DNA from 3 places in the Buttiauxella sp. JUb87 genome. Region 2 is predicted to be linked to each of the others. Evidence: riboswitches for the same ligand, from Rfam matches in the RefSeq annotation. Region 2 holds a riboswitch; each other region holds the start of a gene.
The links. A riboswitch is a leader RNA that binds a small molecule or an ion and turns the genes downstream of it on or off. The one in region 2 is predicted to bind cobalamin.

Region 1 (4,201 bases), on a different contig from region 2:
ACCTCCGTCACCCTCGGCGTAACTGGTGGATGACGCTGGCGCTTATCCCCCCTACAACGGCTATCCCGTAGGCCGGATAAGCGCAGCGACCTCCGTCACTCTCGGCGTAACTGGTGGATGACGCTGACGCTTATCCCCCCTACAACGGCTATCCCGTAGGTCGGATAAGCGCAGCAACCTCCGTCACCCTCGGCGTAACTGGTGGATGACGCTGACGCTTATCCCCCCTACAACGACTATCCCGTAGGCCGGATAAGCGCAGCGACCTCCGTCACCCTTGGCGTAACTGGTGGATGACGCTGACGCTTATCCCCGCTACAACGGCTATCCCGTAGGCCGGATAAGCGCAGCGACCTCCGTCACCCTCGGCGTAACTGGTGGATGACGCTGACGCTTATCCCCCATACAACGACTATCCCGTAGGCCGGATAAGCGCAGCGACCTCCGTCACCCTCGGCGTAACTGGTGGATGACGCTGACGCTTATCCCCCTACAACGGCTATCCCGTAGGTCGGATAAGCGCAGCGACCTCCGTCACCCTCGGCGTAACTGGTGGATGACGCTGACGCTTATCCCCCCTACAACGGCTATCCCGTAGGCCGGATAAGCGCAGCGACCTCCGTCACCCTCGGCGTAACTGGTGGATAACGCTGACGCTTATCCCCCCTACAACGACTATCCCGTAGGCCGGATAAGCGCAGCGACCTCCGTCACCCTCGGCGTAACTGGTGGATGACGCTGACGCTTGTCCCCATACAACGGCTATCCCGTAGGTCGGATAAGCGCAGCGTCATCCGACACCATTAACGGTGATCACAGCAAGGCCACGCCGCCTTCGACCATCTTCAACAAGTGATGCATCGGCCAGTGTGGAGTTAAGCGTTTTTCCGTCAATAGCCCTATCACCCGCTCTACATCATGCTTGTTGCGGTCTAACAACAACCCCACCACGCTGCCGCTGTGCGCGACATTAATACCGTAGAGATCGCACTCTTCAACCAGTGATAACAAGACGTTAAATTCCGGTTTAGGCAAAATATTCTGGCTCGCCACGGCGCTAAGCGTGGCGGCTTCACCCATCAAACGTGGGTTGTTCTGCGCGCACGCTTGCTGAATTTTCCCCCAGGCTGTTTCCAGTTCAGGGGCATGCCGTTGCAGCAACGTGTTTCTTTCCATGCGGTGATAATCTGCGGTCCGCAAAGTCAGTGGGCTTTCAAGCACCAGCAGATCCAGCGCCGGTTGCGAGTCACAGGCGATGCGCGTAGCACCTTTGTTATGGTCAAACAACGTCAGGCTGCGAAAAATAGTGCTGTCGGTGGGTTCGAGTGCAACACACTGCGCCGCCAGTGCTTGTTCACTGAGTTCACGGCCTAAATAACTCGCGGTAGCGAGCGCCGTGGCGGCGATATCTGCGGTGCTACTGGCCATTCCCTTGGCGAGCGGAATCGTCGAGTGGCGCTCAATGCGTATTTCACGGCTCAACTCTGCGGGATATTGCCAGTGCGCCAGCAGCTGTTTCACCATTGCGCGCGACAGAGGAAGTTCGCTTGCTAGCGGAGCGCCAGTGGTGACTTCAACGGTGCTGTACCAGTCCACCGGACACGACACCAGCTTTTCGCCGCCAACAATCCACCCCTGGATAAGCTCGCCACAGGATGCAGGACACTGAGCTACTGCCACATTGACCACCTTTTTCACTCAATTATATCTGCGCGATAGTGACATGGCGCTTTATAGGATTTATTGATTTTCCACAATATAGCTTAATCAGCCATGGCGGTAAAAAGAATAAAGATGTTATATCTGCGCGCTAATAATATGGCTTTGATTTATTTTCATATTAATATGATTTATTTTCATGAACTTATTTGTCTATTTGGTGTAAGGGGTTATTTCATTTAAAAGTGAGGTTTTGTTATTGCTTTACGAAAAGGTAATTAATTGTGGGGCGTGTCAAAGTAAGCAAATTTAATTGGTCTGATAAATTGTCGTAGCGCAATAATTTAATTTCTTAGGCGCTATAACCTGTGTCGAGTTTTTATTTGGCGATATTCAACAGAATTCTTAAATTATGTTTCCACGTATGCGCAACAGTGAATTTACGGCATACGCGGTTAACTGCAATGCTAATAGATACACCACATTGTGTGGTTGGGAAGGGGGTTTAAATCCCCCGCAGCCCCCGCTGCTGTGATGCTGACGAACCCGTGATACCACTGATCGTAAGATTGGGAAGGACGGGTGAGAGTGACGCTAAGCCAGAAGACCAGTCTGTTAGCTAAAAACAACAACTTCGGTGGGAAGTGGGTTGCTCAGAAGCGTCGAGTCGCAAGACTGGGTCAACGCACATCCTGGCACCCGTACCGCCCAGAACAGGATTGGGGTATGGCAGCCAGGAAAAGGACATTCATTGTTGCAGGCACTTCCAGCGGATGTGGCAAAACCACGGTTACGCTGGGTTTGCTTAGCCTCCTCACACAGCGCGGATTGCGCGTACAACCCTGCAAAGTTGGCCCTGACTATCTTGATACTGGCTGGCATAGCGCCGTGACCGGGACTGCCTCCCTGAACCTTGACCGTTTTATGCTGCCGGTTGCCACGTTAAATGCGCTGTTTGCCGAACGTATGCAGCATGCGGATGTGGCGGTGATTGAAGGCGTGATGGGGCTGTTTGATGGCTACGGCATCAGTCCTGATTATTGCAGCACCGCAGGGATGGCGAAGCAACTGAACTGCCCGGTGATTCTGCTGGTCGATGGGAAAGCTGTTTCGACGTCGATTGCCGCGACGGTCATGGGGTTTCAACATTTTGACCCCGCATTAAAGCTGGCGGGCGTGATCGTCAACCGCGTGAATAGCGAAAGCCATTATCAGTTGTTGAAAAGCGCTATTGAACGCTACTGCGGCGTGCCGGTGTTGGGCTACGTTCCCCGTGTTGAAGGGGTTTCGTTACCGGAAAGGCATTTGGGGCTGGTCACCGCACGCGAGTCGGTCGTCAATTCACAACCCTGGGCAGACTTCGCCAGCCAGCTTGAAAAAACGCTGGATATCGACCAGTTGCTGGCACTCAGCGTCTGTGATGCGCTCCCTTCAGGGGCGTGGCCTGAACTGCCAGCCGCCGGCAGCGGAGCAGGGTTAACGCTGGCGCTGGCTGATGACGAGGCGTTCAACTTCTATTACCCCGATAACATTTCTCTTCTTGAGCGTGCTGGCGTGCGCATCGTGCGCTTCAGCCCGCTGCATGACAGCCAGTTACCGGAATGTCAGATGATTTGGCTCGGCGGTGGCTATCCGGAACTCTACGCCGAAAAGCTGTCTGCGAACCACACCATGTGCGCTCAAATCCTCGCAGCCCACCAACGAGGCGTGGCGATTTATGGCGAATGCGGTGGCTTGATGTACCTCGGCAGTTCGCTACAAGACAGCCACGGCGCGACTTATCCGATGGTCGGCGCTATTCCCGGCCATAGCGCGATGGGCAAAAAATTAACCCGCTTTGGCTACTGCGAAAGCCGGGCGCTGGCGCCCACCTTGCTGGCTGACACAGGCGAAACGCTGCGTGGTCACGAGTTTCATTATTCTGAATTTACGCCGCAAATCCCTGCGGTGATGGCGTGCAGCAAAACCCGCGACGGCGCAGTTTTACAGGCGTGGTCGGGTGGCTGGCAGGTGGGAAATACCTTCGCCAGCTATCTGCATATTCATTTTGCCCAGCGTCCCACGCTGCTTAATCGCTGGATAAGTGCAGCCTGGAGAGCGAAATGACACTCCTGGCCTGGGCGGTGGCGTGGATTCTGGATCGTCTGCTGGGCGACCCTCACCACTGGCCGCATCCGGTGCGCTGGATTGGCGCACTGACAGCGTTGGCACAACGTATCGTCCGGCGTTACTGCCGTAGCGAAGCGGCCTTGTCCATCGGCGGTGGTTTGATGTGGCTCTGCGTGGTTGGCACCACCTTCGGCGTGGCGTGGGGGCTGCTGCATTTTGCCAATGCCATTCACCCCTGGTTGGGCTGGATTGTCGAAGTGTGGATGATTTTCACGGTGCTTGCTGCCCGCAGCCTCGATGACGCCGCGCGTGACGTGGAGCTGCCGTTAAGTGAGGGCAATCTCGAGGAAAGCCGCAAAAAACTCGCCTGGATTGTCGGGCGCGACACTTCCCAATTGCAAATGCCGCAAATCAATCGCGCGGTAGTGGAAAC
Region 2 (4,201 bases):
AACTGCGCTGCGACACCGTGGTCTCGGTGGCTGAAAACTTTACCGTGCCGGATAACAGTGAAGGCGTGATTGTGACGAGCATCCAGGGCGGCCAGTATGCGGTGGCACGCGCCCGCGTGGATGACAACGACTTTGCCAAGCCGTGGAATCTGTTTTTTGACAGCGTCCTTGCTAATAATAGCTACCAGATAACCGGAAAACCCTGCTTCGAACACTATCTTAACGATGGTTCAGAAAGTGGAGTATGGGAAATAGACATGTATATTCCGGTGGCAGATCAAGTCTGATGCTAAAGGGGGCTTATGCCCCCTAACTTTGTGATGTTCATTCCATAAAAACAGGTACAATCCCGTTTTTTATTTTCTGGGGAACTGAGTGTGCGTCCTGACAAATCACTAAGCCCATTTGAGATCCGCATATACCGCAATTACCGTATCGTGCATGGGATCCGCATCGCACTGGCTTTTATTCTCACCTTTCTTATTGTTCATCTTCTGAAAGTGCCCGAAGGGACATGGCCGTTGATCACGCTTGTGGTGGTCATGGGGCCGATCTCTTTTTGGGGCAACGTCGTGCCACGCGCCTTTGAGCGAATTGGTGGGACGATATGCGGTGCAGTCATGGGACTTGTGGCGCTAAAACTTGAGCTGTTCTCGCTACCGCTGATGTTGGTGTGGTGTGCCATTGCCATGTTCATCTGCGGCTATCTGGCGTTGGGGAAACGCCCGTATCAAGCTCTGCTGATTGGTATCACTCTTGCGGTGGTGGTTGGCGCACCGGCAGGAGACATGGAAATTGCCCTTTGGCGCAGCGGCGATGTTATCTTCGGCTCGTTGCTGGCGATGTTATTTACCAGCATTTATCCGCAGCGCGCCTTTATCCACTGGCGCATACAAATGGCGAACTTCGTCACCGCCTTTGGCCGGGTTTACAACGCGGGCTTCTCACCTAATTTATTAGAGCGCCCCAGGCTTGAAAAACATTTACACAAAGTGTTGAGTGATGTCGTAAGAATGCGTGCACTCATCGGGCCAAGCAGCAAAGAAACGCACATTCAAAAGTCTATCTTCGAGGCGATACAAACCGTCAGCCGCAATCTGGTGTGCACTCTTGAGTTGCAGGTCAACGCTTACTGGGCATCAAGGGAAAGCCACTTCCTGATGATCAACGCACACACGCTGCGCGAAACGCAACAAATGACCCAGGGCACGCTTGCCGCTATCGCACTGGCCTTGCACGATGGCAACCCGTCGACGATTTCAGCGAACAATGAAAAGCTGACTGAAATCGTCAGCGAGTTGCGCGAGCTCATACAAAATGGCCAAAATGGGAAACTTCAGGAAACGCCTATTCATGGTTACGTCTGGCTGAGTCTGGAACTTGCTCGTCAACTAGAATTGCTGTCGCAGTTGATCTGTCGCGCGTTACGCAAATAATTGCTCAGCCTGGTGTGAATTGCTGGTTTCGATTCAGCAGCAATTGAGGTTAAGATAGCGAAACAATGAATTATCAGCGGCTGCCGCTACCATTAAGGTTATCTTATGGCGGCTGTCTTAACGAATCCGAGTATGAAATTAGCAGGGGTATAAAAATGGAACCAATCAAACCATCTTTCCAGGACGTGCTTGAGTTCGTGCGTCTGTTCCGTCGCAAAAACAAACTGCAGCGTGAAATCCAGGACGTACAGAAAAAGATCCGCGATAACTCAAAACGTGTTCTGCTGCTTGATAACCTGAGCGACTACATCAAACCGGGTATGAGCATTGAAGCTATTCAAGGCATCATCGCCAGCATGAAAACCGACTATGAAGACCGTGTTGATGACTACATCATCAAAAACGCTGAACTGTCTAAAGAGCGTCGTGAAATTTCCAAAAAACTGAAAGTAATGGGCGAAATCAAGGCCGATTAATTAGCTGTCGTAGGGTGGATAAGCGAAAGCGTCATCCACCGTTTGCGCCAGTGTTGTCGGATGGCGCTTCGCTTAGCTGACCTACGCAGAGTTTTTCCAACAGTGTTACCAACCGCCGCCAGGCGGTTTTTTTTATCCCCAGTCTCTGGGGGGCAGATACGCGTCAGCGACATTTACCGTAAAGATTAAAAAATCAGTAAAAATTGTCATAGCGCAACTCTCGAAATCTATTAGCTTTTACACTGTGTCTGCTTTTAAATATTTAAGAGTGTGATGCTTTGAAGGTCATGCTCGCAATAACTGACTCGTTTATGCCACGCGATTAACCAAAATAGTCCGTGGCTGGGAAGGGGGTGACAATCCCCCGCAGCCCCCGCTGCTGTGATGCCGACGAACCCGCAAAACCACTGATCTAATGATTGGGAAGGGCGGGCGAGAGAGACGCTAAGCCAGAAGACCGACTTGTCATCCTTATTCTCAACAACTCCTTCGGTGGGAAGTCAGTTGTCATCAGATGCGTGCAGCCTCAGGGTGCGCGTACGTGCTGACATCCGTGCTTTGCCGAAACAGTGATAAGGCAACCATGGCAGCGGCAGCAAAACACGCATTCGTCATTGCAGGCACCAGCAGCGGCTGTGGTAAAACCACCGTCATGCTCGGGCTGCTCCGCGCCTTCATGCAACGCAACCTTCGCGTTCAACCCTTCAAAATTGGCCCCGACTATCTCGACAGCAGTTGGCACAGTGCAGTAAGCGGCATTGCCTCGCGCAATCTCGATGCTTTCATGTTGCCCACTTCCACGCTAAATGGTTTGTTCGCTAAACAAATGCAGCACGCAGATGTCGCCGTCATCGAAGGGGTGATGGGGTTGTACGACGGCTACGGCACCGACCCCAACTATTGCAGCAGCGCCGCGATGGCAAAACAGCTCGGTTGCCCGGTGATATTGCTGGTCGACGGCAAAGCGGTGTCTACCTCCATTGCCGCCACTGTCATGGGCTTCCAGCGCTTTGACCCAACGCTAAACATCGCAGGCGTTATCCTCAATCGCGTCAACAGCGACAGCCACTACCAGTTACTTGCTGATGCCATCACCCGTTACTGCGGCTTGCCCGTCTTAGGGCGCTTGCCGGTGATGGCCGATGTCGAGTTACCGTCGCGCCACCTCGGCCTGGTTCCGGCACAAGAACACTCCCCGCAAGATGAACACTGGCAGCGCCTGGCGCAGCAAATTGAAGAAACCGTTAACCTCGACCATCTTCTGGCGTTATCTCGCCTTAATACCCTGCCTCAGGGTGCTGCGCCCGCCATTGCTGATGCCGCACTGGCCGACGGGCTAACACTCGCCCTTGCTGAAGACGAAGCTTTCAACTTCTACTATCCCGATAACCTCGAAATGCTCGAGCACGCCGGGGTGAAAATCCAGCGCTTCAGCCCGCTGCATGACGCAAAAATCCCTGACTGCCAGATGATTTGGCTTGGCGGTGGTTACCCCGAAGTCCATGCGGCAAAACTCGCCGCGAACAGTCGCATGCGCGAATCCCTGCAAGCTGCCCATCAACAGCACATTCCGCTGTATGCCGAATGTGGCGGCTTAATGTATTTGGGCGAAACGCTGACTGACAGTGAAGGCGAAACCCACGCCATGTGCGGCGTGTTGCCAGGCCATAGCCAGATGGGCCAACGCCTGACACGTTTTGGCTATTGCGAGGCCACCGCTGTGCAAAACACCTTGCTGGCGAAAAAAGGCGAAACCTTGCGTGGCCACGAATTTCATTACTCCGATTTCAACGGCCCGTTGCCCGCAGCGTTGGATTGCTGCAAATGGCGTGATGGTGTCGCCGTTTCCCGCTGGCAGGGAGGCGTTCAGCAGCAGGCGACTTTTGCCAGCTACCTGCATGTCCATTTCGCTCAACGCGCGAATTTGCTCACCCCCTGGCTAACGCTTGCGAGGAATCACCTATGACATTGCTTGCCTGGGGCGTGGCCTGGCTGCTGGATTACTGGTTTGGCGACCCGCCGCACTGGCCTCATCCGGTGCGCTGGATAGGCAATCTAATCACCGTATCCCAACGCATTATTCGCCAATTCTGCAAAAGTGACCGCGCGCTGAAAATCGGTGGTGGCGTGCTGTGGCTGGTGGTGGTCGGCACCACATGGGGCGTGAGCTGGGGCGTATTGTATCTCGCCAACCTGCTGCATCCGTGGCTCGGGTGGTTAGTCGAAGTGTGGATGATTTACACCGTACTTGCCGCACGTTGCCTGAGCGATGCCGCACTCGACGTTTAC
Region 3 (4,201 bases), on a different contig from region 2:
ACATTTATGGAATTTATCGGTAATAATCCCAACGCGTTCCGTTTGCTTTTACGTGAGCGTTCTGGAACGTCAGCCGCATTTCGTGCCGCCGTCGCGCGTGAAATTCAGCACTTTATTGCGGAACTTGCTGATTATCTGGAACTCGAAAATCGTATGTCGCGCAGCTTTACTGAAGCGCAGGCAGAAGCGATGGTGACGATTGTTTTTAGTGCTGGTGCCGAAGCGTTAGACGTCGATGCCGATCAGCGTCGTCAGCTTGAAGAGCGTCTGGTACTTCAGTTGCGCATGATTTCCAAAGGTGCGTATTACTGGTATCGCCGGGAGCAAGAAAAAATGGCATTGGCTCAAATATCTGAAGAGTGAATGAAGGAAGGGCAATGAAACAGTTACAAGATAGAGGTACGCTCGGGTTAGCGTTTATTGCAGGCCTTGCGATCAACGGAACGTTTGCCGCAGTGTTCAGCTCGGTTGTGCCGTTTTCCATTTTTCCAATTATCGCGCTGGTGCTGACGGTGTACTGTTTGCATCAACGCTACCAAAACCGCACGATGCCGGTGGGTTTGCCAAGTATCGCAGCGGCTTGTTTCGTGTTGGGCGTGTTGCTGTATAGCGCAGTTGTACGCGCTGAATATCCAGCTATTGGCTCCAACTTCTTGCCAGCGGTACTTTCGGTCGCATTGTTGTTCTGGATTGGTATTAAAATCCGCGCTCGTAAATCCCAGGTGACGGAATAGCAGCCTGCTCTAAAACAAAAACGGACGCCGAGGCGTCCGTTTTGCTATTTGCGTGTTAGCCACACACCGCATTCCATATGGTGCGTGTACGGGAATTGGTCAAATAGCGCCAGCCGTGACACGTTATGGGTTTCGCTTAATGTTTCCAGGTTCTCGCAAAGGGTTTGCGGGTTGCAGGAGATATAAAGGATGCGCGGATACGCCTGCACCATTTTCACGGTGTCAGCATCCAGACCACTGCGTGGTGGATCGACGAAAATGGTTTCGCACTGGTAGCTTTTCAGGTCGATACCTTTCAGGCGGTTAAACTCGCGCACGCCATTCATCGCCTGGGTAAAATCTTCCGCGGCCATACGAATGATTTGCACGTTTTCAATTTCATTCGCTTCAATATTGTATTGCGCGGCAGCAACAGACGGCTTGGCGATTTCAGTTGCCAGCACGCGATTAAAGTTGCGAGCCAGTGCCAGCGAGAAGTTACCGTTACCGCAATACAGTTCCAGCAGGTCGCCTTTTGAACCGTGCGTGGCATCCAGCGCCCATTCCAGCATATGAACATTCATCGCCGCGTTGGGTTGCGTGAAACTGTTTTCCACCTGGCGATAAATCATCTCTTTACCGGCAACAGTCAAACGCTCATCGATGAAATCCTGATCCAGCTCGATTTTGGTTTTGGTCGCACGGCCAATTAAATGAACATTGAAACCCTGAGCCCGCAGATTGTCGCGCAGTGCTTCAGCGTGTTGCTGCCACTCTTCACCCAATTTCCGGTGGTAAAGCATCGAGACAACCGCCTGGTTGCTCATCGTCGTCAGATAATCAATCTGGAAGAGTTTGTGGCGCAGGGCGGGAATATCACGCACGCCGTCGAGCATCGCAGGCATCAACGCGTTGATAAGTGAGCTGGCTGCCGGGAAGGTGTTAACCCGGATGCGCTGCTTTGTCTCCTGGTCAAACATGATGTGGTACAGGTCGTCTTCATCATGCCAGATACGAAATTCAGCACGCATCCGATAGTGGCTGGTTGGCGAACGGAACACCTCCGGCGCTGGTGCTGCAAAAGGGGCCATCATGCTTTGCAAGCGGGCGACTTTTTCGGCCAGTTGCGCGTCGTACTGTTCAATTGGGAGATGTTCGGGAGTCATGATCTGCTACCTGTTAATAAAGTCAAACTACGCGGCGATTGTAGGGAATAGGTTGATGATGTCCAGTGCTGTTGCATTTTGATGTGTCTGGACAATCTTATTAACAAAATCGTAGCATAGCACTTCCGGCCTTTTTACATGAGTTAAAAGGGAACCCAGTGCAACTCTGGGGCTGACGCGCAGCGGTAAGGAACGGTGGGATGAGCGCCAAGTGCAGACACTGCTAAACAAAGCGGGAAGTCATCATCCAGTAGTCACACACCTCCAAGCCCGAAGACCTGCCGGTATACGTCGCAATCTGCATAACTATCGCGTGCTATCGGTTATGTCTGCGGCATCCTTATTGGAAAGCGGATGCTTATTAAAATGATGGTAAAAAAACTTTCGCTGCTTACGGCTCTGTCCGTAACGGCTTTTTCAGGCTGGGCGCAAGACAGCAATTCTGACGATACTCTGGTGGTAACGGCCAACCGTTTTCAGCAACCCGTCAATACCGTTCTGGCGCCAACTGATATTGTGACCCGGGAAGAGATCGACCAATGGCAGGCAAAATCGATGAACGATGTCATGCGTCGTTTACCTGGCGTCGATATTGCTCAGTATGGTGGTCTTGGGCAGAGTTCTTCAATGTCTGTCCGTGGCACCAGCGCCAGCCATGTATTGGTGCTGGTGGATGGTATTCCGCTTGCCCGCCCTGGCATTTCCAACTCCTCGGATGTTAGCCAAATCCCGATTTCTTTAGTGCAGCGCGTGGAATACATTCGTGGCCCACGTTCCGCGGTTTACGGTTCTGGCGCGATTGGCGGCGTGGTTAACATCATCACGCAGAGCGATGAAGAAAAGTCGCAAATCAATGCGGGTGTGGGTTCGGATAGCTATCAGCAATATGACGGTACCTGGCGCCAGCGTTTTGGCGATACGGTAGCGACAGTGTCTGGCTCATACGAAACCACTAAGGGTTTTAACGTTCAGCCGCATTCTACTTATAGCGGTGATAACGATAGAGATGGTTACCGTAGCAAAAGCTATTGGGCTGGCCTGGAGCATAAGTTTAGCGAGGAGTTTGACGGCTTCTTCCGTACTTATGGCTATTCCAACAACAGCGATTACGATTTAGGTGCGCCTCCTTATACTCCGGCGTATAGCGCAGACGAGCATCAACTCTATAACCAGAACTACGATGCGGGCCTGCGTTTCCATTCCGGGATCTACTCTTCGCAGCTGTTGGCGAGCTATCAAAAAGTGAAGGACTATAACTATAGCAGCGTGTATGGCCGCTATAACGACGGTACGACGCTCGACTATATGACCCAACGCAACGTCCAGTGGGGTAACAACTTTGTTGTCGGGAATGGCTCGATCAGCGCAGGTATTGACTGGCAGCAACAGCGTCTGACTTCTTCTGACACAGTCATGTCTGACAGTTATAACCGTGATAACACGGGCGTCTACTTGAGTGGTCAGCAGCAGTTTGGCGATGTGACCCTGGAAGCTTCAGGTCGTGAAGACCACGACGAGCAATTCGGTTGGCACGGTACATGGCAAACCGCGGCTGGATGGGAATTCGTTGAAGGGTATCGTGCGACAGTTTCTTATGGCACGGGTTTCCTTGCACCTTCCCTCGGGCAACAATATGGCTCCACGCGCTTTGGCATCGACTCCAATCCAAATCTGAAACCAGAAGAATCCAAGCAATGGGAAGCTGGGCTTGAAGGATTAACCGGTCCTGTGGACTGGCGTTTGTCTGCTTATCACTACACGATTGAAAATCTGATTACCTACTACTCCGATCCGGTCACTTATGACGGGTCTTATGACAACATCAAATCTGCGACTATCAAAGGACTGGAATGGGTCGGTAGCGTGGATACTGGCATCTTTACTCATAAGCTAACGTTGCAGTATATGGATCCGCGTGATGACCAGAGTGATGAAGTGCTGGCTCGCCGCGCTAAGCGCCAGGCTAAGTACCAGCTCGACTGGGTGATGTTTAACGTGAATATGGATGTAGCGTGGCAGTATTACGGCAAACGCTACGACAACAACACCTCTGCTTATAACCCGACTCAGCAAATTTTGCCGAGTTATAGCACAGTTGATGTAGCGGCTTCATATCCGGTCACCTCTCATCTCACTGTTCGTGGTAGAATCGCCAACCTGTTCGATAAAGATTACGAGACGGTTTATGGCTATCAAACCCCAGGACGGGAATACTATCTCTCTGGCAGCTATACCTTCTAATACACGTCCCACCGTACTGGTTTTTGACTCCGGTGTCGGTGGGCTTTCTGTGTATGATGAAGTCCGGCAGCTTTTGCCTGA

Region 1: linked by a shared signal. The riboswitch ahead of EC843_RS19380 (cobyrinate a,c-diamide synthase) and the one ahead of EC843_RS05595 (cobyrinate a,c-diamide synthase) in region 2 are both predicted to bind cobalamin.
Region 3: linked by a shared signal. The riboswitch ahead of btuB (TonB-dependent vitamin B12 receptor BtuB) and the one ahead of EC843_RS05595 (cobyrinate a,c-diamide synthase) in region 2 are both predicted to bind cobalamin.

What each region holds. Positions count from the first base shown of each region.
Region 1 is NZ_SNVY01000007.1:72,893-77,093, forward strand. It holds gene EC843_RS19375 (GHMP kinase) at 814-1,680, opposite strand; cobalamin riboswitch at 2,115-2,290, shown strand; gene EC843_RS19380 (cobyrinate a,c-diamide synthase) at 2,386-3,765, shown strand; gene cbiB (adenosylcobinamide-phosphate synthase CbiB) at 3,762-4,201, shown strand, end outside.
Region 2 is NZ_SNVY01000001.1:1,167,503-1,171,703, reverse strand. It holds gene sbmC (DNA gyrase inhibitor SbmC) at 1-287, shown strand, start outside; gene EC843_RS05605 (FUSC family protein) at 378-1,436, shown strand; gene EC843_RS05600 (DUF496 family protein) at 1,592-1,912, shown strand; cobalamin riboswitch at 2,216-2,393, shown strand; gene EC843_RS05595 (cobyrinate a,c-diamide synthase) at 2,496-3,878, shown strand; gene cbiB (adenosylcobinamide-phosphate synthase CbiB) at 3,875-4,201, shown strand, end outside.
Region 3 is NZ_SNVY01000011.1:872-5,072, reverse strand. It holds gene fabR (HTH-type transcriptional repressor FabR) at 1-363, shown strand, start outside; gene EC843_RS21795 (YijD family membrane protein) at 378-734, shown strand; gene trmA (tRNA (uridine(54)-C5)-methyltransferase TrmA) at 779-1,879, opposite strand; cobalamin riboswitch at 1,989-2,180, shown strand; gene btuB (TonB-dependent vitamin B12 receptor BtuB) at 2,249-4,120, shown strand; gene murI (glutamate racemase) at 4,065-4,201, shown strand, end outside.